3 regions of the Rossellomorea marisflavi genome follow, and region 3 is predicted to be linked to each of the others. Evidence: riboswitches for the same ligand, from Rfam matches in the RefSeq annotation. Region 3 holds a riboswitch; each other region holds the start of a gene.
The links. Region 3 has a riboswitch for cyclic di-GMP ahead of K6T23_RS20265 (anti-repressor SinI family protein). Riboswitches for the same ligand answer to the same signal wherever they lie in the genome.
Positions count from the first base shown of each region.

Region 1: linked by a shared signal. The riboswitch ahead of K6T23_RS01435 (EAL domain-containing protein) and the one ahead of K6T23_RS20265 (anti-repressor SinI family protein) in region 3 are both predicted to bind cyclic di-GMP.
Region 2: linked by a shared signal. The riboswitch ahead of K6T23_RS18705 (hypothetical protein) and the one ahead of K6T23_RS20265 (anti-repressor SinI family protein) in region 3 are both predicted to bind cyclic di-GMP.

Region 1 covers NZ_CP081870.1:260,223-267,054, reverse strand. Annotated here, with positions in the region: gene K6T23_RS01450 ((S)-benzoin forming benzil reductase) at 1-456, opposite strand, end outside; gene K6T23_RS01445 (divergent polysaccharide deacetylase family protein) at 503-1,288, opposite strand; gene K6T23_RS01440 (ABC transporter permease subunit) at 1,350-3,344, opposite strand; gene K6T23_RS01435 (EAL domain-containing protein) at 3,469-4,176, opposite strand; cyclic di-GMP riboswitch class II at 4,242-4,324, opposite strand; gene K6T23_RS01430 (DNA-3-methyladenine glycosylase) at 4,388-4,999, opposite strand; gene K6T23_RS01425 (DUF4097 family beta strand repeat-containing protein) at 5,174-6,034, shown strand; gene K6T23_RS01420 (FUSC family protein) at 6,307-6,832, opposite strand, start outside.
Region 2 covers NZ_CP081870.1:3,576,796-3,583,627, reverse strand. Annotated here, with positions in the region: gene ftsX (permease-like cell division protein FtsX) at 1-143, shown strand, start outside; gene K6T23_RS18715 (murein hydrolase activator EnvC family protein) at 183-1,553, shown strand; gene K6T23_RS18710 (peptide MFS transporter) at 1,929-3,254, shown strand; cyclic di-GMP riboswitch class I at 3,396-3,482, shown strand; gene K6T23_RS18705 (hypothetical protein) at 3,580-3,852, shown strand; gene rpsN (30S ribosomal protein S14) at 4,023-4,292, shown strand; gene K6T23_RS18695 (type B 50S ribosomal protein L31) at 4,304-4,549, shown strand; gene K6T23_RS18690 (hypothetical protein) at 4,571-4,924, shown strand; gene K6T23_RS18685 (class I SAM-dependent methyltransferase) at 5,120-5,644, shown strand; gene K6T23_RS18680 (redoxin domain-containing protein) at 5,658-6,230, shown strand; gene K6T23_RS18675 (trans-sulfuration enzyme family protein) at 6,311-6,832, shown strand, end outside.
Region 3 covers NZ_CP081870.1:3,923,032-3,929,863, reverse strand. Annotated here, with positions in the region: gene K6T23_RS20295 (flagellar hook-basal body protein) at 1-612, shown strand, start outside; gene K6T23_RS20290 (DNA-directed RNA polymerase subunit beta) at 628-885, shown strand; gene fabZ (3-hydroxyacyl-ACP dehydratase FabZ) at 987-1,421, shown strand; gene K6T23_RS20280 (class D sortase) at 1,470-2,033, opposite strand; gene K6T23_RS20275 (helix-turn-helix domain-containing protein) at 2,030-2,323, opposite strand; gene K6T23_RS20270 (LPXTG cell wall anchor domain-containing protein) at 2,569-3,231, shown strand; cyclic di-GMP riboswitch class I at 3,547-3,669, shown strand; gene K6T23_RS20265 (anti-repressor SinI family protein) at 3,701-3,853, shown strand; gene K6T23_RS20260 (helix-turn-helix domain-containing protein) at 3,903-4,223, opposite strand; gene K6T23_RS20255 (YwpF-like family protein) at 4,321-4,761, opposite strand; gene K6T23_RS20250 (single-stranded DNA-binding protein) at 5,023-5,385, shown strand; gene K6T23_RS20245 (hypothetical protein) at 5,404-5,568, shown strand; gene K6T23_RS20240 (DEAD/DEAH box helicase) at 5,753-6,832, opposite strand, start outside.

The DNA of each region.
Region 1 (6,832 bases), 640 kb from region 3:
ACTCCACCCATACACAGGCCTGCTTCCTGCACCTGAACTGACATTGACGATCAGCATCTGTCCAGATTTGCCCTCAGACGCGGAGATCATCTCATTGAGGACGATCATGGGAGCAAGGAGATTCACGTGAACACTTGCTTCCAAGCTCCCGGCATCCACTTGTCCGGACGGATTGATGGGGGTGACCAAGCCGGCATTCTGAATCACATAAATCGTGTCGGCTCCGCTTGAAAACACGCTTGCTCCCACTTCCCTGAATACCTGTTCCGTGTCGGTAGCAGATGTCAGATCGCACGGATGAAAGGAATAGGTCACCCCTGCATCCGTGGCCATGGCCTTCAGGTTTTCATTATCTCGACGGGATATGTTGATGAGCCCGACCCCTTTTTCCACCAGGCCAGAAGCGATTGCTTCGCCCAGTCCCCTTGTTGCTCCGGTCACAATAGCCATTTTCATGTAATCGACTCTCCTTCCGATTATTCATCACCTATCAGCATACAACTCATGGCATGCTTTCATCAATCAAGTGATACTCCGGAATAAGGTCGGATAACGGCACAATATTGGCTTCTTTTTCGTAGACAGGAATGAAGTCCTTCAGCATCGATGCAATCATCGTACCCGTTACACCGACGTGACCGATGGCCACCATGCTGTCATCTTTTTCAAGTTTAGCGGCAAGTTTTGTCGCTTGCTGCCCGATGTGCTCCTTCGTGTAGACATCATCGAAAAAGAGACCGTTCTCGAGATAAGGCACCTTCAGTTCTTCAGCAAGCTTCGGGATGACACTTTTCCCCGTTGTTTTGCTGTCGAGATAAAACATGCCGTGCTTTTTGCATACTTCAAGGACGATCCTCATGATGCGTTCATCGGCTGTCACCTTCGAACCCATATGATGATTCATCCCCACGGCATGCGGGACATCTTGGATCGCTTTCTCCACACGGCTTCGTATTTCCTCATCCGACAGGTCTGTTGTCAACGCCCCGGGCCCAAGCCAGCTCGCCTTCCCAGTCACCGGCTCCATCGGCATATGGAGGATCACTTCATGGCCCTTCGCATGAGCCCGTTCGGCATCCTTCTTTGTGGACGGCAGGAACGGCATGACAGCAATCGTCAGCGTCGCCTCTGTATCAAGGATATCTTTCGTTCCCTCCATATCGTTCCCTAGGTCATCGATCACGATGGCCAGTTCCTTTTTATGGGCGGGCAGGGGCAGGATGTCCCTTGCAAACCCCGTCGTTGTCAAAGAAAAAGACAGCGTCAAGCTGATGAGCAGTATCCTCATCGTTCATCACTCCTTTTCCTTTAACATGTCCCTCCGTTTCGGATTTCATGCCGGGTGGACATCATCCCTTGATGTTCTGATGCGTCAAGGTGAAGTCTCCTTCAAGAGGTGGGCTCACCTTTGCCTTTTCACTCTTACTCCACATTTTCCATCCTTTGATCGGTTTCTTATTCACCCTTACACCGACCTTGGCCTGCTGGATCTCCTTGACGCCCTGGACCACCAGCTGCATGGCGAAGATGGCGATCATGAAGGCGATGAGCGGGAATAGGACGATCCAATATTTCTCTGTCATCAGTGCTTGTTTAGAAGAACTGATAAGCCCTGACCATTCAAATGTAGCCGACTTCGGCGGATCGGGAAGGAGCCCCCTTGATACGATGGTGCCACCAAGGAATAGATAGAACAGCCCCATATGGACCAGGATGAGCATCGTTTGGATGAACTGCTGCCCGAACAGGATAAACATCCTCGGCGCGAGATGCGGGAACAGATGTGTCCAGAGCAGATGGCGGTTACTCCCTCCGAGAAGCTTGGCCGAAACGACGAAGTCCTGCTGTCCGATCAGCTTCAGCTCATTGCCGATCAATACCATCGTCAGAGGCAGCACCAAGATTGTCAGGACGATGGCCTCGAAGACGAGCCGTTCAAACAGGGAGTGCTGGAATCCTTCGAATGTCAATCCCCACAGCACCGGTCTTAATAGAAGATACGCAATGAGGCTCAACGGCAGGAAGTGGATTGAATCCACGATTCTATTCACCCAGTTCTTCCTGCGTTCATTCAAGAAGAAGTGATAGCCAACCCCGAGATAGAAGCCACCTACAACCCGCAGTAGCGCCACCACAAGGGCGAAGATGAGCGTAAACTTCGCTCCGACGATTAACTGGTCCAGGATGCTGAAGCCATTGTAGTCGGATCCGAGCGCCATGAACTCTGATGGTGCATGAGGCGGGACGCTAAGAAGAGTACCTGCATCATCCTTTACATAGTAAAGCTTGCCGACAGGTTCATCCTTGAAGAAGGAATGGCAGAAACTATACACAATCATTCCGAAGATGATGATGAATCCTCCAGCAAATTTCGGATTCTTCATATGTACCTTCCAAGCCCTCCACGAAGTGGCGATGAACCCCCAAATCTTCCATTCTGAGAACTTGACCTTGTCCTTTTTGATCCGGTAGTGAGAATCATCGATCACGGCAGCACGGTTCATCCACAGGTACACCCCTTGATAAATAAAAAAGAACGGAGTGAAAAGAAGGATCAGGGCATACGCAATCACGACGGGTCTGAAGTCCTGAGTGATATAGAAGGTGATTCCCCTCATATCAAATAGGGTTTCGATGATGAATAAACTCGACAGGGTCCCCCAGATGATAAGCTTCCCATGATAGAAGGAGCTTGGTGTAATATTCTTCATCACATGCGAGAAGAGGATGCGGCTTTTGGATAGCCCTTTGCTCCTGGCAAATTCAATGTGATCTTTCACCATTTCCTCTTCCATGACGAGAAGGAGGATCCTGAAGAAGGAGACCATCGGCACGATGGCGAGGGTGAAGATCGGAGCCGCGTATATCTGCACGCCGTCAAACTCCGTGAATTCCATGAGCATGATGCCGTACTTCTTGAAAAAGAAAACGATGAATAGCTGCAGGAGGAAAGCAAATAGCAGATCCGGAACCGACTCCATGAAGTTCAGGATTTTCTTCAACGTGGAAGAAAGCGGAGTCGGGAGGAAAAAGGTAATTACGGCAAATATCACCGCCAGCACAAGGCCCAGGGCGATGGCTCCAAGAATGATGGTCATGGAATACAGATAAGGCTCCCACAGGACATTGAAAAGGGAGTCGACTTGTCCCTTGTAGTTATATTCCCAGTTTCCCGGGTCGGCGAAATAGATGGTGAACTTGAGGAATTCTTCAATGAAAGCGACGAAGTTATACAATCCTTTTTCACTCAGAACCTGTGGTGCAACGCTCACGCCCAGGATTCCGAGAATCCCCAATATGTAATAAAGAATGAAACGCAATGGTACAGAAAGGTACTTGTTCATATGGATCCCCTTTTTTTCTTTTTCCTTTATCCTACTCTCCCCTTCAAGATTTTTCAATTTAATTTATTTTCTGTAAATAATAGATAGGGAGAGGCACGATACCTGCCAAACCCAGCCACCTTGATCAGGCTAGCAGTTTTCCCGGCCTGCCCAAGTGATAGCCCTGCCCGATGGCAATCCCCATCTCAAGGGCGACTTCCATGTCTTCCTGCTTTTCGATCCCCTCGAGGACAATGAGGGTATCTTCCGAATAGAACTGGCTGAAGAACGACAGGAATCGCTGCTTCTTGGGATCCTGAGCAAGATCCATGGCAAAATAGCGATCAAGCTTGATCACTTCGGGCTCATATTCCATGGACTTCTTGATGGAAGACGTCCCCTGCCCGAAATCATCGATGGCATACCATACACCATACTCCCTCAACCCTTTCAACGCCTGTTTTAATAAGGGGTTCTGCCAAAGTTCCTCGGCACTGGATTCGTTGATCTCGAGGACGAGCCTCCCTTCCATCGAAGGGTGGGTCTTCATCAGATGGTCGAAGTAATGACGGAAACTCGGATGCAGGATGGTCGTGATGTAAATATTCAGGAACAGCTTGCAGTCGAGGCCGGTATTCACGAAGCTCTCCATCGCCTTTGTGATGGACAGGGTGTCGAGCTTATACAGGATATTGGCTTTGATGGCCGTTTGAAACACGTGCTCCGGATTCTGATTGAACGTATTTCGGAGGAGCCCCTCATACGCATAGAGAGACTGTTGATGCCCCAGCTTGTACAAGGGCTGGAATTCGTGATAGATCAAGTCGTCTTGAAAGATGCTGAAAATATTCATTAGGACCCCTTATCTCTCTGTATTTTTTGAACAATCAGGTACAAAAAAACCACATAGAAATAAACTTCATATGCGGTCGGTTGCGCTACTGGCTCCCCTGAATGCAAGCGCCCATCGGACATTCAGGTTCAACGCCTTCCCACTAGACGGTGAGGTTGATTATATAAGTAAAATATACCATAAACGAAATAGTTTATGGGGGTATTAATTCCTATTTTTCTGAATTTTGTCCGCGACCCTTTGATACGTAGGGATTCCCTTCGATCCAAAACCTCCAGGGATAATCCTTTGCTTCCCCACTATTACCAATGCCGATCCGCTTCCCTTCGGCAATTCTTTCCGGCAGGTACCCCTCATGAATGGTCAACGGGGGCTCAAGGAAGCTTCCCCCATAGTCTTCCATGGTGATGCCCATGGCCTTTGTCAGCTTGCCCGGACCGCTCGTCCAATTCTTCATGGAGTGTCCTTCACGCCGGCTGGCCATGAGTTCAAGGCCATCTACAGGTTCAACCGCACGGATGAGGATCGCTTCCGGCACCCCTGAGCCCCCACTCACCACATTGACGAGACAATGGGTATGCATCACATACGTATAGATCCGGCCCGATTCCGCGAACATCACTTCAGTCCGTTTTGTCCTCCTGTTACCGTAGCTGTGGGCTGCACGATCCTCAGGTCCCATATACGCCTCTGTCTCGACGATATAGCCCGATACGGTGCCTTCCTCCGTTTCTTTCACCATCAAGCAGCCGAGAAGGGACTTGGCAAGTTCAAGCGTCGGCTGTTCATAAAAAGTCTGTTCCAACACACGATGCGTCGTCATGGTTTCCCACCTTTCATTTCCTCTCATCCTGCATACTCCCCCATTTCATCAGGGTTCAAACTCTCCACTAAGACCAGAGGCGGATAAAAAATTGATCCGGGGGCGCATTGCAGAATAATGGTTCTCCACTTACACTATAGAAAGATTGGAAAAACGAACCAAGGAGAGGGAAACATGAAAAAGAATGCATTCGCCATCGTAGTGGCTTTGTTGGCATTAGGTGCGATCTTCCTCATTTTGAATGATCGAACCACCCTGTTTGCCAAAGGTGAAAAAACCTCAGACAGTGTAAAAGTGAACGACGGGACCAAGCTCATCCATTTGTCGCTCGGAAGCGGGGATACGAAGATCGTGACAACGGACGATGATGAAGTCAGGGTCGAGTTCAACGGAAAAGGCACCGTTAACCTTGAAGATCAAGGAGACGAAATCAACCTTGAAGTCAAAATGAAGCCTATCTTTTATATCGGCTTCAACAACAAAAAATTTGATACAATTGTATTTCTTCCTCAAAACTACGAAAACAATCTGGAGATCGAGGTCGGCTCAGGAGAACTGATCTTCATACCGGACGAAATGATGTCCCTGGGCGACTTGAAGACCGAGATCGGCTCAGGCGATATGAAAATCGGGAATTTCAACACCGGATCCTTCACATATAAGGGCTCATCCGGAGATTTTGTCGGTAAGGATATCAAAACCCGGGAAGGATTGGTTGATATGGGCTCAGGGGATGTGCTTCTGACGGGCTATGAAGGACCATTGAAAGGATCGGTTTCTTCAGGTGATCTGTCGGTATCCATGACAAAACTTTCGGGAGATGTGGATTTCACGGTCGGATCCGGCGATGCGGACCTTAATCTGCCTGAAGACGCAAGCTTCAAACTGAACGGGAAGGCAGGAAGCGGAGATATCCTCAACACCATCAAACTGAAGGATCAAACAAGCAGTGAACGGTCTATCAAAGGAACGAAAGGATCGGGAAAACATTCCATCAATGTAGACCTCTCCAGCGGACATATGATCATTCGGTAAACCCAAAAAAGAGGCTGGAACAAGAGTGTTTTAGTCATAGTAAAACCCGAACTATCTTGCCGAGATAGTTCGGGTTTTTGATTTGTTTCATGACCATTACGATTTACTTGATCCTAGCGGTTGATTGGAGTGCAAGACGAAGACTCCAGCGGGAAGAGTAGCTGATGTGAGACCCCGCAGGCTTGCCGAGGAGGCTCACGGGCTACCCGCGGAAAGCGAAGTCTTGCACGGAAATCATGAGCGGTATATAGAAGCCATACTGATATTGTTCGTCATGACCTTTTTTGTTTTGTCCCAATCTCTTTTTCCTCTTCTAAATTCACTTTTCCCCCGAGCTCTTCACCGAGAGCAACGATGGACTGATTGATCTTCCAAACATAGTACACATGATGAATGACATCAATATGTGATTTCAACCTACCGGGGGCATGGGTTTCGATTTCTCTCCGTTCCTCTGAAAGATCCCAGAGACTGCAGTGCGCGGAAGGATCCTTCATCATGAGTCGGACCGCTTCGATGTTCTGCGTCAATTTCTCGCTCGTCACCCCGATTACCTTCTGCAATTCTTCCGGGAAGGGCTCGTTCCTTCTGTGGGAAGAAGCCAGCAGATGCTTCGCATAATAATTGACGGCGATGACAACGGTGATCCACCGTCCGAGTCCGGTCCGGGTCATGGCACCTGGGCGCTGAAGGATCGACTGGGCTTCGTCCTTGATCGCCTGAACCTTGTGGTCGAGATCGAATGCCCGGTCCGCGAGGGGCTTCTTCTTCACTTTCAGGAAGGAAGAAAGATAGCTT
Region 2 (6,832 bases), 350 kb from region 3:
AACCAAAACTACAAGGTCACTTTATTCAGGTATTAGATTTTACCCCGTTCATCTACCAGGTAAACGGATTGATCCTATTGATGGGTTGTCTCATCGGGGCATGGGGAAGCTTCATGTCCGTCCGTAAATTCTTGAGAGTGTAAAATTTGATAGGTTGATAGAAGCTGAAAGGAGCATGCCGCTTGAACAGGAAGTATTTCGTCTCATTATCCATCGCAGCAGTATTGACAATCGGAGGTCTTGGCACCTCTGCAAGCGCCCACTCTTCAGTGGACGATCTGAAGAAGCAGCAGGATGACGTTTCTTCAAAGAAAGAGGAAGTCAACGGTAAAATCGATTCTAAGAAGTCTGAGATCAATGAAACCGTCAGCAAACAAAAAGATATCCAAGGACAGATCGATGTACTTGGTAAACAACTGAACGATACAGAATCAAAGATCAAAGACAAAGAAAAAGAAATCGATGATACGACCGCTGAAATCAATAAGCTTAAAGAAGAGATCGAGGTATTGAAACAGAAGATCGAAGAGCGTAATGAACTTCTGAAAGAGCGTGCGCGTGCCATCCAGGAAAAAGGCGGCTCAGCCAACTATGTAGACGTCCTACTTGGAGCTGACAGCTTCGGAGACTTCGTCAACCGTGTAACAGCAGTCAACACGATCGTTAGTGCGGACAAAAAGATCATGGACGAGCAAAAGCGTGATCAAGAAGAACTTGAAAAGAAACAGAAACAGGTAGAAGAGAAGCTTGCGTCCCTTGAAAAGGATAAAGCGAGCCTTCAAACCTTGAAAAAAGAATTGGACAGTCAAAAAGCGGAAAAAGCCGAATTGTTCAAGCAGCTTGAAAAACAACAGAAATCATTGGAAGTTGAAAAAGCTGACCTTCAACAAGAATCAGATGAGCTTTCCAAACGTGAAAAGAGCATCGAAGGTGAAATCCAGGCTGAACAAGAACGTCTTGCAGAACTTGCTCGTAAGCAAGAAGAAGAGCGTAAGCGTCAGGAAGCAGAAGCAGCCAAGAAGCGTGCAGCAGAGCAGGCAGCAGCTCAGGCAAGTGCAAGCAGCAGCTCATCATCATCTGCATCAGCTTCTTCAGCACCACAGGCTAAATCAGCACCAGCCGCACCGGCACCAGCAGTTAGCTCAGGCGCTTGGACTCGTCCGGCATCTGGAGCCATCACAACGAACTTTGGTACAGATATCCTGAACGGCAAGCCTCGTATGCACTGGGGTACTGATATTGCAGCACGCGGAAGTGTTCCGATCGTTGCAGCAGCTGATGGTATCGTCATCCGCAGCGAGTACAGCTCAAGTTACGGTAATGTTGTATACATGACTCACTCGATCAATGGTAAAACCTTCACGACTGTATATGCTCATATGTCTTCCGCACTTGTGGGTAATGGTCAATCAGTCAAAAAAGGCCAGCAGATCGGATACATGGGTGACACAGGTTACTCATTCGGTCAGCATCTGCACTTCGAGCTTCACGCAGGACCTTGGAACGCAGCGAAATCCAATGCGGTCAACCCGCGTCAATACATCAACTTCTAATTCCCAAGCATCCCTTCCAATCGGAGGGGATGTTTTTTTGTGCCGTTTTTCCAATGTCTTTCAGAAATCCTTACTCATATGTACGCACAAGCCCCACGAAAGTTTCATTCTTTCCTTAATTCACATTCAATCATTTCACCTTTACGTAAGGATGATTTCGTAAGAGATTCCAAATAATAGAACACCTACTTAATTATTATAAATTTAATATTATGAATTCATAATATATGTTTGACAATGATTATAAACATTCATTAGAATGAATAAATACCCCCTCACAGCTAGGTTATTTTCTTTCTATTTCAACAGTTTTATCCGCTTCTGCCCATGTCGGCAGAGTATGTGTTTTACAGTTTCAAAGGAGGATTCATCATCGTGGAAGCAAACATACATCAAGAGCAGTCATCTGAGTTCAGAAAGAAGCATCCTCCTGGGCTTTATCTTCTATTTGCAACAGAAGCTTGGGAGCGATTCAGTTATTATGGGATGAGGGCCATCCTTGTCCTTTATTTGACCGCCACGGCCATCAACGGTGGACTGGGAGCCGATAAGACGACGGCAATCAGTTTATACGGTACGTTCACCTCGGCGGTTTATCTCACCCCGATCATCGGAGGCTATCTGACAGACCGATTCCTGCCTAGACGGACGGCCATCACGATCGGTGGGGTCCTCATGGCACTCGGGAACTTCTCGATCTTCCTTCATCAAAGCATGGGTGCCCTATACTTGGGTCTCGCCCTGTTGATCATCGGGAACGGATTCTTCAAACCGAATATCTCGACGATCGTCGGCGAACTCTATCATATCAATGACCCGAAACGGGACGGTGCGTTCACCATCTTCTATATGGGTGTGAACCTGGGTGCGTTCGTCGCTCCCCTTGTCGTCGGTCTCATGGACTATAGATACGGCTTCCTGACAGCCGCGATCGGTATGGTTGTCGGCCAGGTGCTATTCAATACCCTTGGGAACAAATACCTTGGTGATATCGGTAAAGAGTCAGCCAAGAAGGTGCAGGAGCACACCGAGACTGCCAGCAAGGCACCCCTGACGAAACAGGAAGTGCGCAGGACGATTGCCATTGTCATTCTTGCCGTGATCACCATCGCGTTCTGGACAGCATTTGAACAGGCTGGAAGCTCGCTTACACTGTTCACAGAAGAAAACATCGATCGTCATCTCGGCGATTTCATCATCCCGACGGAATGGTTCCAGTCGTTGAACTCCCTGTTCATCATGCTGCTGGCACCGATCATGTCCATGCTCTGGTTCAAACTTTCCCAGACGAAAAATGGTGATTTCAAGACGCCTACCAAGATGGGTATGGGTCTGATCACCGTGGGTCTTGGATTCTTTATCTTGATCCCGGCCTCAGTCATGGTCGGTGATGATTCACAGGTAAGGGTGAACATGCTGTTCATGGTCTTCACCTACTTCCTTCATACGTTGGCGGAACTGATGATTTCACCTGTCGGCCTATCCATGGTCAGCAGGCTGTCCCCGCTTAAATTGACATCCGTGCTCATGGGCGTTTGGCTTGCCAGTTCAGCCGTAGCCAATAAGCTTGCAAGTGTCCTTGCAACGTACACTCAATCTCTTGGATACTTCGATATTTTCGGTTTGATCGGGATCGTCACGATTGTCCTTGGGATCATCGTCCTGTTCGTATCAAAACCGATTGCGAAATTGATGGAGTAGTTGCTTGTACCTGCATAAGAGTGGTGACAGAGTGAAAAAATGTCTATTTTAGAACATATATGAACTCTCTGTTTTCAAGCATTACGTTTTCTAGTATAATTGTTGTAATACCTAGTAATAGGAAAGCCAGCCAGCGAATTTCTTCGATAAAGGCAAACCGGTTGAAAGGCCGGGACGCAAAGCCACGGGTCTAAGGTTTGGAAAAACTAAGATCGCCGGGTTACCGAAAAGGAATGACCATTAAATGCCAAGCATTTAATCCTGCCATTCTTTTTTGGCAGGCTTTTTTTATGGTACATACGATTTTCATTTGCGAGGTGAAAACATGGAAACGCTCAAGGCACATGAAGCTAGAAGGCTACTGAAGAGCTTCTGCAGAAGAAGCCGCACCACCCTCAAGCAAACCTATCTTGGTAACTACTCAGCAGAACAGGTCAGCGACATCCTTGTCCAAACGCTCGAATTGAAAGAAGTCAAACGGATTGTGCAGGATATCCGCCTCATCGACCAGCGGGGAGGAAACTCGACCTCTTACTTGATCCTGATTCTGGATGCCCTGAAGGAATACTTGGAAAATGAAGATTCGCTGGTTCATTGATAACTGATGGACCTGTGCAGACGGACCCGTTCTCTTAGTGGAAGGGGTCTTTTTTACGTGCGAAACAGGGTGGTTGCATTTCATGAGGTGATATGGTTTAATATACTCATACGTTTTAAAACGTAATGATTACGATTTGTTAATTTGATATTAGAAATAGAGGTGAAAACATGGCCAAAAAATCAAAAGTGGTCAAAGAAAAGAAGCGCCGTGAAATCGTGGCGAAATACGCGGAACTCCGCAGGGAGCTGAAAGAAAAGGGAGATTACGAGGCCCTTGCCAAACTTCCGAGGGATTCTTCCCCAACGAGGCTCAAAAGCCGCTGTGAAGTGACGGGCAGACCGCGGGCGTATATGAGGAAATTCAATATGTCACGGATCGCCTTCAGGGAATATGCCCATAAAGGTCAGATCCCAGGCGTCAAAAAATCAAGCTGGTAGGAGGAAAAGACATGAAAACAAACATACATCCAGAATATCGAGAGGTCCTTTTCATGGATACAAACAGCGGATTCACCTTCCTGACAGGCTCAACAAAACAGTCGAATGAAACGATGGAGTGGGAAGACGGGAAAACCTATCCACTCTTGAAGGTCGAGATCAGCTCGGACAGTCACCCATTCTATACGGGCCGTGAAAAATTCACCGACAGGGATGGACGCGCAGAACGATTCATGAAAAAATACAATATGAAGTAAGGACGATCGGGAGTGGTTGGGATGAATGAGCACTTAATGGAAATCATCGGCAGGGAAATCGTGGCTTCATTGCCGGCACCGGAAAGAAGCATGTATGAGTTCGTCACGGCTCTTGAAGATGAATATGCAAGTATGTCTGCCACATCAGAAGAGTTCATGCAGCTCCTGGTCAAACATGCCCCTCACAGGCAGGCAGCAGCCCATTTCAGCTTGTCATTCGGTGAATTCATCCAAACAATGAGAAAGATCGAAGAAACGATCAATGCCGAGATGGACCTGCGCCTCAGCCGCATGACTTGGATAGACTGCACCGACCGCTTCAGACAGGGTGATACCCAGTACTTTTATTTCTCCATGGAACCGGAGGAGCAGTAGCCTTCCCATGCTCTATAAATCGGAATGATTACGTATAACGCCCCATTCGTCTCACCGGACCTGACAAATGTTCACAAAAAAGATCCCGCTCATGGGATCTTTTTGCGTTGATCCGGGTTGATTTTTCTCCTCCATCTGTAATAATTCATATGAGGGGCAAGCTAGGGATATCTTCACTCTAAAGGAGGAGTCCCCATGGCTGCCGAAACAAATACAATCACATCTGAAGAGCTGCTGGATCTACTTGAGTTGAATGAAAGGGATCATGTGGCCGACCTCGGCTGCGGTACAGGCTTTCTGACGATTCCGATTGCGTGTATCGTAAGTACCGATGTGCATGCCGTCGACCTCGACCGGGGTGCCCTGGAAGAGCTGAAGCGGCGCGCGGAGGAACTGCAGGTAGAAAACATCCTTTATGAACATATGTCATTTGAATATATCCGTTTTTCACAGAACACGCTTCATAAGGTCATTACGAGATTTGTGCTCCATGAGTTGCCGAATCTTGTCAAAGTGATCCAGGATCTCAGGGATATGCTCAGGGATGACGGTCTTTGGCTGATCATTGAAACGGAAGCGCTCCCACAGGGGAACAGCCTTTCTTCCGATGATCTGGTGAGGAAGCTTCAGTCGGCGGGCTATGAAGTGGAGAAAGGGTATTTGAGATCGACCATTTACTATTTGATTGCCAGAAAGGCTGTGCGGAGATCCGGCCTATAAAGGAAGGGATTACATGAACAAACGAATACTATCATTGGGACTCATCGGTGTCCTCGTCGCCATCTTCCTGGTGAATTTCGTCCGGCATCAGCAGGATCAGAAGGAAAAAGACGCAGCAGCCCAGCTTGCGAGTGAATCCATGGACTTATCCGATGCGGAGACGGGGCTTTCCAAAGGTGATCAGCCACCGGACTTCACCCTGACCACACTGGAAGGAAAAGAAGTGCGCCTCTCGGATTATAGGGGACAGAAGGTCATCTTGAATTTCTGGGCAACGTGGTGTCCACCCTGCAAGGCTGAGATGCCCCATATGGAGGAATATTATCAGAAAGAGCCCGGTGCAGAAATCCTTGCCGTGAACCTCACGTCCCAGGAGCGTATGGAAGGTGCGGCGCAAAAGTTTGTGGACGGATACGAGATCACGTTCCCGGTACTCCTTGATAAAGACGGAGCCGTCGGGGATGCCTACAGCATCATTACGATCCCGACCACGTTCATGATCGACTCGGAGGGAATCATCCAGCATAAAATCCTCGGTCCGATGAACCAGGAAATGATGAAAGAGATGGTAGAAGGAATGAATTGAACCACTTTTCTTCTCGGAATCTTCTGAATATGGTACACTCTTCTACATACCTATTTTCGTAGAGAGAGGATGGCCACGAAATGAATTTCACCACCAAGGTCGTACATAGCCAGTTGAAAGGAACAGAGGAAATCAAAAGTAAAACTACACCAATCTATCAAACATCTGCTTTTTCCTTTTCATCCCTGGAGGAACTGGAAGGGTTCTATGAGGGGAAATCACCCTATCTATACACACGGACGGGGAATCCCAATCCTGATGAGCTGGGAGGTCTTGTAGCAGCCCTTGAAGGAGCACCGGCAGGAGTCGCCGCTTCATCGGGTTTATCCGCGATCCTCGTAGGGATCCTGTCTGTCGTCCAGGCAGGGGATCATATCATTGCTGCTGAAGATCTGTACGGCGGGACCTTCCATATGCTGAAGGAAGAGCTTGCGGGCTTCGGTATTTCCACTTCATTCGTGGACTTCACCGACCGGGATGCAGTGGAAGCAGCGATCACCGACTCGACAAAACTTCTCTATAGTGAAACGGTGACGAATCCCTTCATGAGGGTAGAGGATATTCCAGCCATGGTGGAGCTGGCGAAAGAACATGGTCTCACG
Region 3 (6,832 bases):
GGAAGCGGGGCACGACTATCCAAAACTGCTTTGAACCTCACACAGGGCACCCTGAAGGCTACGGGGAGGTCCCTGGACTTTGCCCTGAAGGATGAGCGTCAGTTCTTCAAAGTGGATGATGGAACCGATGTCCGCTATACGAGAGACGGTGCCTTCTACTCCACTCCCATGGAAAATGGCCGGTCCATGCTCGTGAATGCTTCGGGATTCCCGATCCTGGATGAGAATGATGATCCGATCACGTTCTCGGATGAAGCTTCCACCTTCGAGCTTGGCGATAATGGCGTGCTGAGCATCATAGGGCCAGCGGGGACCGAGAACGTAGACCTCGGCATTGTGACGATCGCCCGTCCCCAGTTCCTCGAACAACTCGGCGGTAATCTGATCGGACTGAGGACCGATCTAGGTGTGACCCGGAACGAAGTCTTGACGAATCTGACCGGTGCCGGGCGAACGGGCATTTCCATCAGCCAAGAGGCCCTGGAAGCATCGAACGTGGATGTGGGCAAGGAAATGACGGACCTGCTGAATGTCCAGCGTTCCTATCAGTTCCAGACACGATCCATCACCATGGCCGATCAGATGATGGGATTGGTCAACGGTATACGCTAAAGGAGTTTTGAACAGATGAGCGAAAAAGAACTGTTGCAGGAGCAACCAACTGAAGAAACGAAGACAGCCGAGGAACAGGCTGCACCCAGATGGGTACGGGTACGCCTTTTCCCGATCTGGCTCCGCGTCCTTTTATTCCTCGTGCTGTTCGCCGGGTTTCTTGCCCTTGGAGCCGTTTTTGGATATGCCGTCATCGGTGACGGAAAAGCCTCTGATGTGTTCAAAGCCGAAACATGGCAGCATATTGCAGACATCGTCAAAAAAGCAAAATAACGAAAAGGCCTCTGAAGCTCAGGGCCTTTTCTTCGTTCTATTCCATTCTCCCCTTCAATTCTGTACAATAAAGGGGACATACCACTGTAGGAGGACCATTCATGTTAGATATCAATGAAATCAAAGACATCATCCCGCATCGCTATCCTTTTCTTCTTGTGGATCGCATCCTCGAAGTAGAAGAAGGGAAAAGCGCGATCGGCATCAAGAACGTCACAGCCAATGAAGAATTCTTCAACGGTCACTTCCCGGACTACCCGGTCATGCCGGGCGTGCTCATCGTCGAGGCCCTTGCTCAGGTAGGAGCTGTTGCTATGCTGAAGAAGGAAGAAAACAGAGGAAGACTTGCTTTCTTTACCGGAATTGATAAGTGCCGCTTCAAGCGTCAGGTGAAACCAGGGGATCAGCTCAGACTTGAAGTCGAAATGGTCCGCTTCAAAGGTGCCATCGGAAAAGGGAAGGGCGTTGCCACCGTTGACGGGGAAGTAGCCTGCGAACTTGAGATGATGTTTGCCCTTGGAGAAAAAAGCGAATAAAGCAAAAAGCCGATCCGCATATGGATCGGCTTTTTTCATGGACAGGGATCAATGGACGGGGCGCGCATGGATGATGTAGCGCTGATCGGTACTGGAGAGGTACTCGAAGGGATAACAGGTTGATAATGTCAGCATCTCTTCCCCCGCTGGCTCCATCACTGACAGATCGTCCTGATCCACGATCACACTGCCTGTGATCCGATAGGTGAACGTCCCTTCAGCTAGGCGGATCTCCAGTACATCTCCCGGCTTCAGTTCACCCATCCGTGTGAATACTGTATCACGGTGGCCTGCAAGGAAAATCCGTTCTCCTTCCCCTGGAAGTGCAGTAGAGGGCACATGACCGACCCCCTTCTCCAAATCATCCTCATCAGCCCCCGTCACGATGGGTACCTCCCTGTCAAGAGCCGGGATGCGCAGAATCCCGATAGCTTCCCCGTTCTCCCGATCCTCTGAGGGAGTCCCGGCACCCGCACTGATGGCCTTTTGGGCGGAAACCATTGATTCATCACGAGCGTGCTTCTGCTCCTGAATGCCGAAGAGGGAGGCACCCACATACACAAGACCTGTACAAATCAGTAAAATCCCAATGACTGAGATCCATTTATTCATAGCCATCCTTGGAGAAACCCAAAGAAATCCTTCTTTGTAAGTCCGCCTTCAATCGCCTGCTTGAGCGAGGCGATCCACTCTTCGAGCTCCTCATCTCCTTCCAAAAGTATTGCATCCAACGAAACGTCGAGGGCACGGCTCAGCTTCTGCATAATTTCCAAGGAAGGGTTTTGCTGCAAGCCCCTCTCGATTGAACTGATATATGATTTGGAAACCGATGATCGCTGGGATAGTTCATTGATGGTTATGTTTTTCTTTTCACGAATTTCCTTTAATCTGCTTCCTAGCATAGGTCGCTCTCCTTTTTGATTGAGTGATTTCATTATAATGAACAAAATTTCTTTTATAAAGTACAAAACATTCAGAAAACGAGAGACGGAATGAGGATAAGGGAGAAACAGATGGAATATATATCCTAAATCGCTTCATATGATGTTTTGAGAGGTTTCGCTTAAACCGTATACTACAGATAGGTGTTCATTAAAACGAACGACATGTTTGATAGAGATTACATTTCAGATAAAAAGGAATGAACATGATGAAGCATCGGATGCTCTTTTATATTCTTTTTCCTCTCCTGTTCGGTTTCTTTACTCTCTCGACGGCTCATGGGGAAGGTCCAGGGATGACGATTGAGCCTAGCGGATCCTATCTGTTCGATATCAAGAATGCCAAACCTGGAGATTGGGTAGAACGCTCGCTTACCGTCCATAACGAAGGCGATGAAGACCTTGCTTACACTCTTACTGTGAGAAATCTATCGGAGACGGATATTCTATACAACGAATTGGATATGACGCTGCTTCATGGCAACACCATCCTGTTCGATGGGAAATTGAAGGATGCATCTTCCTTCAAAGCAAGGGAGCTTGCGAAGGGCTCAGGAGATGAACTGCTCCTCATCGTTAAAATGCCCTATGAGCTTGGCAACGAGTTCCAGGGAACCGTGGCACGATTCGAGATCCAGGTTCAGGCCTCCTCCTTATTCGCTCCTGACAAGGGAGTGAAGGATGTTGAGGGAACGAACGGTGGGCAGGTGATCCCTGCGGGAGGCGGCCCCTCACCGACAGGTTTCCTGCCGAACACGGGAACGGATCTTTATCGATGGCTGTTGATCGGCGGCCTCCTTATGACGACGGGGATCATCGTCCTGGCATGTAACGTCCTGATGAAACGAAAATCTGAAAGTGCGGGGTGAAGGGAATGTTCAAAAAAGATTGCAGCCGATGTATGCGTCCATCTTTCAGCAGTGCCGAGAGCGGGGAGTGGATCTGTCCAGCGTGCGGATATGACCTCACGGCACTTCCGGTCAAACCTCCTGTAAGTTTCAGGGAGATTTCTCAGACCGCTGATTCGACAAGGAAAAGCAATAGAATCAAGAATTTTCTGAATAGTGTGTAATAATTGGTTATTATGATGGAATTTAGGGTATAGAATTTTTACTGAGCCGACAAAATCCAACATCTTCTTCCGCAGATGAGGATTATAATGGAATTAAATCCACAGTCAGGTAATCAGATAAAGGCAAACCTGCTGAAAGGCAGGGACGCAAAGTCACAGGTCTAAGGTTGGACATATGCGCAATGATTCCCGTCAGCAGGAGCGTATCGAACACTAGGATGGCTGGATTGCCTGAAATACAGTCATGTATTTTGGGAGGAGATTAAATGGGCAATCGTGAATTGGATCAAGAATGGGTAGAGTTGATGAAAGAGGCAAAAACAGCCGGGATAACGCTGAGGGAGGTCAAGGAATTTCTTGAAGAACCACAAACAGATCGTTCGCATAAAAAGTATGAGAGCATCGGATCAGTCCTCTGAAGAGTCCTTCCGATGGAAAAAGTCTTGAGAATAGATGATTCTCAAGACTTTATTTTTGTCCAAGCTTCCATTTATTGAATTCGATGAATTCCCGAAATTGATCTTTGGTGATACCGGAATCCATGGCTTCTTCGGTGATTTTCATCCATTCATAGTCCAGTGGTGTTTCTTCCGGAGCATCATGGAGAAGGGCATCCATGGAAATTCCTAGTGCTGCCGATACTTTTTCAAGGAATTGAACGGACGGATTCTGTTGAAGGTTTCGCTCAATGGAGCTTAGATAGGACTTGGCGACGCCTGCCCGGTCAGCCAGCTCCGTCATGGACATCTTTTTTTCCGTACGGTATTTCTTTACTCGTTCTCCGATCAATGAGCTCACCTGCCTGAGGATTTTCGTTCTCGTTGTTATTAGTATAGCAAAATACAGAGAAAGGCTCTATTTGTTTTTACATAATTGTGTATGTTTATCAAGTACCGGCCTTTGAGTTGGCAGGAATCCTCGGTTTTTCCACCATTTTATCTCTGAATGCCTGCAACAGTTCTTCCCCAGACATCCCTTTTTGAATCAAGTCGTCCAACAGGAGTTCGGCGTATTCATTCTTCTGCTTTTTCAGCTTTCCTTCAAACATGATGCTGATATTTGCACCGAGCTCTTTGATGCATCGGATCGACGTCATGAAGGCGGCAGGATCGTTCCCTTTGTGGGAGATCACCACCTGGATCTCAAGGTCCTCGCTTTTTTGCTGGGCCTCTTGGAAGAATTCAATATGATCATTGGTCAGGAGGGTTTCTACGAGCCATGTCTTCTTGCCATCTTCTTTATTGATGATCAGTCCATCCACGATATCAACATCCACGAGTTCGTCGTTTTGAACTACCTGCAGTGAAACCACCTTGAATGTTTTCATCACCGAACCTCCTTAAGGGTTTTTAAAAATTATATCATATGAAGAGGCACACCCCTAGCTCAATTCGCCAACGAGAAAAATCACGCTAGAGGTGAATTTTGCATTTTTAAGGTGGATTTCACCGGTAAAAAGGAAGTTTCCCTAGGAGAAACTCCTGTTATTCTCTTTCATGCCCCTATGAATTTGATGAATTGACGATTTTACAAGTGTGCAGGGAGGGGCTATGATGATAACAATTTCAGAAGAAAGGAGTTAAAAAAAGTGATCAATCAAGTGACGCTTGTTGGCAGGCTGACGAAGGACCCCGAGTCCAGGAAAACCCTTGAAGGAAAATCGGTCCTCAATGTGACTGTGGCCGTGAACCGGCAATTCAAGAATCAGCAGGGGCAGATCGATACGGATTTTGTCCTCTGCACGCTGTGGAACAGGGCGGCGGATAACACGGAAAAATACTGCCGGAAGGGGTCCGTCATCGGAGTGACTGGAAGGATCCAGACGAGATCCTACGAAAATGAAACGGGAAAGCGCACGTATGTGACGGAAGTGGTAGCCGAGAACGTCCGTTTCCTCGACAGCAAGCCTCCCGAAGAAACGAGGAAGGAAGCGATCGAGATCCCATTTTGATGAAGAGGAGAAGAAGGTATGAAAGAGCTGGAAACACGAATCGATCGCTTGGAGCAATTGAACGAAGACCTCATCAAGAAAGTGGCCCGCACCAATGTAGAGAACTTTTATCTATCCCAACGAATTACCGCCCTTGAACAGGGTTATGAATATGCAGGCCCTTCCTTGATCCCCTCATCCTAAGAATCCCTAAGACTTTTACGTACCACCAACCTATACGCTTGAACCTCGAACCACCAACCTCTGTAAAGCTTCTTATATAGAATCAATGAACCCCTCAATTTCCCCTACTATTGACCGGTCTTCCACGAAGACCGGATTTTTTATGCGCAAAACAGGCCATCCGGTGTTTCCGGATGGCCTGATGTTATTCCAATACGAGTAGGGATTGGAGATCCTGGTCGGATAGCTCCGTGACCCACTGGTCGCTGCGGATGATTTCATCGTTGAGCGCTTGCTTTTTCGTAAGCATGGCATCGATCTTTTCTTCGAGGGTTCCGGAAGCGACGAGCTTGTGGACGTGGACGAATCGTTTTTGCCCGATCCGGTAAGCCCTGTCTGTCGCCTGATTCTCGACTGCCGGGTTCCACCAGCGGTCATAATGGACCACATGGTTGGCGGCGGTCAGGTTCAACCCGGTGCCTCCTGCTTTCAACGAGAGAAGGAAGATGGGAAATTCCCCGTTCTGGAAGCGATCGACGAGTTCGTCCCGTTTGGCTTTCGCCATGCTGCCGTTAAGGAAAGGCGCGTCGACATTAAATTCTTCTTTCATCATGTCCTGAATCATTTCCCCCATGGAGATATACTGGGTGAAGATAAGGCATGCTTCTCCTGAATCGAGTGCCGTTTCCACGATGCTCCTCAACTTCTGCATCTTCTCCGAACGGCTCAGGATCGACTTGGGATCCGGCTCCTTCAGATAGAGGGCAGGGTGGTTGCACAATTGCTTGAGCTGATTGAGCATCTGCAGGATCAATCCTTTGCGCTCGAAGCCGCTCAGGGTTTCGACTTTGGCCAGGGTATCCTTGACGAGCTGCTCATATAGGGCCGCCTGCTCAGCCGTGAGGGCGCAGTATTCCTTCTGCTCGAGCTTTTCAGGGAGATTGAGCTCGACCTCTGGATCCTTCTTCGTCCGTCTCAGGAGGAACGGTTTGATCTTGGCTTGCAGGGCTTTGACCCTTTCTTCGTCTTCATCCTTTTCAATCGGTGCAATATAGTGCTTCTGATAATAGGTGAATCCACCAAGATACCCCTGATTGAGGAAGTCGAAGATCGCCCACAGCTCCGACAGGCGGTTCTCCATCGGCGTGCCGGTCAGGGCGATATGATGATTCCCTTTAAGCTTCCGGATGGCACGGGATTGTTTCGTGTTGGAGTTCTTGATGTTCTGGGCTTCATCCAGTGAGATGGAGCTCCAGGTCACCTCTGACAGCTCCTCGAAATCCAG